Regions from separate parts of the Paenibacillus sp. 01T422 genome, predicted to be linked through region 2. Evidence: a T-box and tRNA genes for the amino acid it is inferred to sense, from the RefSeq annotation. Region 2 holds a T-box; the other holds one or more tRNA genes.
What was found. The T-box of region 2 lies ahead of leuS (leucine--tRNA ligase). A T-box ahead of a tRNA ligase gene usually reads a tRNA of that ligase, here a tRNA-Leu.
Positions count from the first base shown of each region.

Region 1 (2,480 bases), on a different contig from region 2:
GAATTCATAGGTACCGTTTAGACGGACCGCCATTTGGTTATATGGCACTTTCCCTGAGGAAGGCACCCTAAACATCAATGATGCCCATCTTGCCGAATCCAGCACAGATTCAAATCTAATATCCGCTTCGACGGTATAGTTGTCCCATTGGACCGGAGCAACAATTCGCCCTTGTTTACCTGAGCTACTACCATTAAACGTCATGCGGCCATTGCCATACGTGTCCTGCACAACCGAGAACGAAGGACTTCCAGCGTTCACATCAGAAATCCATCCATAAGGAATTGTGCCATTCGGAGTTGCGTCAAAATTTTCCTCTAACAGCACGGGATTCACCGAAGCTGTAATCGGATTGCTATCAACTAAGTTAATCACACCGAAACCGGAGGTATCGTTCCAGAACGTACTTGACTGATACGCGCTCCAGTAGCTGTTTCTTTGCTGTGACGCGTCTGTCCCAAAGCGGTCCGTTACCCCAATTTCCAAGCCTAGCTTCTTCGTAAGCACAGGGTCCATATTCAACATATCCCATGGAATTGCTGTTTCTAGGGACCAGCCTGTTGACGTCTTCTGAATGGCTCTCAAAATCTTATTTGAATCCTTGCTACTTTGTCCGTTTGTTGCTGCACCAAAATGAAACTCTGGTGATGTGGAATCCGCCTGGTACACGAATCCGAGCTGCATATCATTTGCTGCATACGGGGTAGATTGGTGAATTGTTGGATCTAGGAAAAAATTGATGTTATCCTGATCGAACCAATTCCCTGATCCTCCAGCAGTCAGATTATCATCATCTGCCTTGACCCCTATGTATAGATACTTGTTGTCCCAAAGCATGCCGAATTTACTATCCTTGAACGTACCGTTGCCTATTTGTTTCGTTAAGCTTTGATTAATTGACCATAGTGATTCATCTAATTTCCCGTCAATTACTGGGGCATTAACCGTCTTACTCACATTTAATGAATTCCTAACGTCTTCTGCGGCATGAGCCTGCTGCTCAGGCAGAAGTCCAAACGGTGCAAAACTAGTAAGTAACGTAGCAATTAATAGAGGACTCAAAACCTTTTTATATGGTTTCATAGGATCAATCCTTTCTAATGCATATGGATAAATGGTATAAATCCCTTACAAAATCAAACATGAATTCCTACGGTTAACTCCTTCCCTGCGTTTTGGAGCGCACAAAAAACCCTTCACGCATACAAACGATACAGCTAGTTTTCACTAGCCAATCATTTGCTGCCTTGAAGGGTTTTCTCCTGGTCTCCTACCCCTGCCTATTCGGTTGTCCTATAAATAATACTAGCGACCGATTGTTTCTAATGTATTATCTATGGAATAAGAAATTGTAAAGTATCCTCATACCATGCTTATATTACATTTACTTAGTTATTAAAAGAAAAAACCCTTACCGAAGTAAGGGTTTCAAAGAAAAACTAGGGATGCGGTCGGGGGGATTTGAACCCCCACGCCTTGTGAGCGCCACCCCCTCAAGATGGTGTGTCTGCCGTTCCACCACGACCGCATAAGAGGATAATAAACTGACCCGTAGGGGACTCGAACCCCTGTTACCTCCGTGAAAGGGAGGTGTCTTAACCACTTGACCAACGGGCCACGAAAGTCATGAAGCTTGTGCAGCCCATTTTGACGACAATTGTTATTATAAAGGATCAAATCTCAATTGACAAGTGCAAAATCTGGATCACATCCGGGCAAATATGGTATGCTGAAACCAATTTAACCCAACCGAGGTGTTTGGTTTGTCATCCATGCTCATATATGAATCTACACATGCAACCGTCCACGAGGAAGAGGTTCGCGTCCCGACTTCAAGTGAAGCCGTTTGGGTGCGAATGGAGAACCCCTCGCCAGATGAAGTCAAACATGTCCTTGGCGATGTATTCAAGTGCCACCCGCTCCTCGTTGAGGACGCCATCAAGCTAAATCAACGACCGAAGATGGATACGTACAAGAATCACATCTTCCTGACCTTCTTCGCTGTATCCGAGGGGCTGGAGCCCCAGGAAATTGCGATTGTGATCGGCTCTAATTTTGTTATTACCGTGTACAAAGACAAGCTCCCTTTCATTGACCAGCTCTACCTCACATGCCAAGAAGTGCCTGAGCGAATCAGCCATCCTGGCGCAATTTTGCATGCCATCCTCGATCGCTGTGTGGACGATTATACCGTCATCGTGGAACATCTGGACGATCGCCTGGACAGTATGGAACAGTCCGTATATCTAAATCCATCGATTCGTATCGCACAGGATATTTTCCAGTTGAAAAGGATCATGCACCAGCTGCGCCGCGTCATAGTCGATGAACGAATTACCCTGGCATCTATTGCGCATCACTCCTTCCCCTACACGCGTGAAGAAGATGATGTCTACTTCATGGATATCATGGACCATATCTCGCGCGTCGTAGATTCGTTAGACATTTTTCGTGAATCGCTGACGGGGCTTCTTGAACTT
Region 1 is NZ_JBFTQB010000002.1:9,158-11,637, reverse strand. Features, by position in the region: gene AC1DUA_RS00260 (glycerophosphodiester phosphodiesterase family protein) at 1-1,083, opposite strand, end outside; tRNA gene AC1DUA_RS00255 (tRNA-Leu) at 1,447-1,528, opposite strand; tRNA gene AC1DUA_RS00250 (tRNA-Glu) at 1,546-1,617, opposite strand; gene corA (magnesium/cobalt transporter CorA) at 1,773-2,480, shown strand, end outside.
Region 1: it encodes a tRNA-Leu, which carries the amino acid that the T-box ahead of leuS (leucine--tRNA ligase) is inferred to sense. The anticodon was not compared.

Region 2 (2,480 bases):
CTGGAAGACGATCTGGCTCCACTTTGTGTGCGTGCTCCCGCAAGCTGGAGCAACCGCTGGGTGAAAGCCCGTGTGTACAGACCGCTGCAGATGGGTACATTCGTTATTTGCGAAGCTGGCGTTCTCGGTTACGGTGTAATCGGCCTCATCGCTCCTACGGAGAGAACACGTTTACTTCGCGTGGGCGAACTTGTTGAAGTGCGAGTCGCCTTCGTTCGCGAAGAGGATGGTCGCGTGAACCTGTCCATGAGACAACCGAAGGAAAAAGGCATGGATGAAGATGCTGAGAAAATTCTTAGTGTGTTAAAGTCGCGACCTGGAAATGCCATGCCATTTTCAGATAAAACGTCTGCCGATATCATTAAGGAGCGGTTTGCCCTAAGCAAAGCGGCATTTAAGCGTGCACTAGGCAAGCTGATGAAAGACGGGCTCATCTATCAGGAGGACGATTGGACCTATCTGAAACAAGAGGAGAATCCTAGTTAAAATGAGCTATGAGAAATTTGCCTATACGTACGACCGTCTAATGAACAGTATGCCTTACGAGGATTGGTTTCGTTTCGTCAAAGAAAGCTTTGAGCGGTTTGGCGTGAAGCCGGTTTCGATCGTGGATCTCGGCTGCGGTACTGGCAATTTGACGATTCCGCTGGCGCTAGAAGGTTATCAGATGACAGGAATAGACTTGTCGGAGGATATGCTGGCTGTAGCTGAACAGAAAGCAGGAGAGCAGCCTCAGCTTGCGCGCAGCGGAGCTGTTCGCTTATTTCAGCAGGATTTGCGAGAGTGGGAGATTGGTGAACCGGTTGATGCCGCTCTATCATTCTGTGATAGTCTGAACTATCTGCTAGAGGAAGAGGACATCGTAGATGCTTTTCGTCAAACCTATGAAGGCCTTAAGCCAGGCGGATTATTCCTGTTCGATGTGCATACGCCTGAGCAGCTGTTTGCCTATGCGGAGTCTCAGCCCTTTTTCTTGAACGAAGATGATGTAGCCTACATTTGGACAAGCGAGTTGGATGAGGAAAGAGTTCAAATTCAGCACGAATTGACCATCTTTGTCAAAGAGGAAGGCGGCAAGGAACTGTTCCGACGGATTGATGAAACGCATGAGCAGCGTGCGTATGAGCTAGATTGGCTAGAACAAATGCTGCGAGCGGCAGGGTTTCGTGAAGTACACAAGGCTGCTGACTTTACGTGGGAACAGCCTACGAAGCTGACAGAGCGGGCTTTCTTTATTGCAAGGAAATAAAAGCATAAGGAGCCCCGCCGCTTGACAGTACGGCATTATTTTACATATAATCAAAGCTAATCAGATGATCACAAAGCTTGGAAGAGGATTAGTAACTTGCACAGCATCTCGCAGAGAGCCGGTTAAAGGGTGGAAGCCGGTAGATGTCCGTCATGTGAACTCGCCTTGGAGCTAGATGGTGAATCGCCATGCACGTTGGCGCTAGCCGGATCGTTTCACCCGCGTTAAGGGGCAGAGTGAACACAGGCAAAGTATGCCTCGTGTTAACTAGGGTGGTACCACGGGAATCTAACCTCTCGTCCCTAGCGATATCCGCTAGCGATGAGGGGTTTTTTGGCGCTTATAGCCGTACACAGGGAGGAAATTTCACATGACACAGGAAACGAAAGAAACAAAGGAATTACAAGGCTAYAATCCACAAGCGATTGAGCCCAAATGGCAAGGTTATTGGGATGCCAAGAAAACATTCAAAGTGCTGGAAAACTCGGATAAACCGAAATTTTATGCGCTGGATATGTTTCCGTACCCTTCAGGAGCCGGTCTGCATGTAGGACATCCGGAAGGTTATACGGCAACGGACATCGTGTCCCGTTTTAAACGGATGAGAGGCTATAACGTTCTTCACCCAATGGGCTGGGACGCGTTCGGACTTCCGGCTGAGCAATACGCGTTGGATACAGGGAATGATCCGCGTGACTTTACGAAGAAAAATATCGATACTTTCCGTCGTCAAATCAAATCGCTCGGGTTCTCCTACGATTGGGATCGTGAGATCTCCACGACAGATCCGGAGTATTACAAATGGACACAATGGATCTTCATCCAGTTGTACAACAAAGGGCTTGCTTATGTAGATGAAGTACCTGTGAACTGGTGTCCAGCACTAGGAACAGTGCTTGCCAATGAAGAGGTCATCGACGGTCTGAGTGAACGTGGTAACCACCCGGTTATTCGTAAACCGATGCGTCAGTGGATTTTGAGAATTACGGAATATGCTGAGCGCTTGCTTGAGGATCTGGAGGAGCTTGACTGGTCGGAGAGCATTAAGGATATGCAGCGCAACTGGATCGGTAAATCGACTGGGGCTGAAGTTCAATTTGCTATCGAAGGGCATGAAGAGAAGAGCCTGACCGTATTTACAACACGCCCAGACACTTTGTTCGGAGCGACTTATTGCGTACTTGCCCCTGAGCACGAGCTTGTCGAGCAAATTACGACGGATGGGCAATCT
Region 2 is NZ_JBFTQB010000056.1:5,976-8,455, reverse strand. Features, by position in the region: gene AC1DUA_RS05260 (CvfB family protein) at 1-486, shown strand, start outside; gene AC1DUA_RS05255 (class I SAM-dependent DNA methyltransferase) at 488-1,249, shown strand; T-box leader at 1,319-1,556, shown strand; gene leuS (leucine--tRNA ligase) at 1,620-2,480, shown strand, end outside.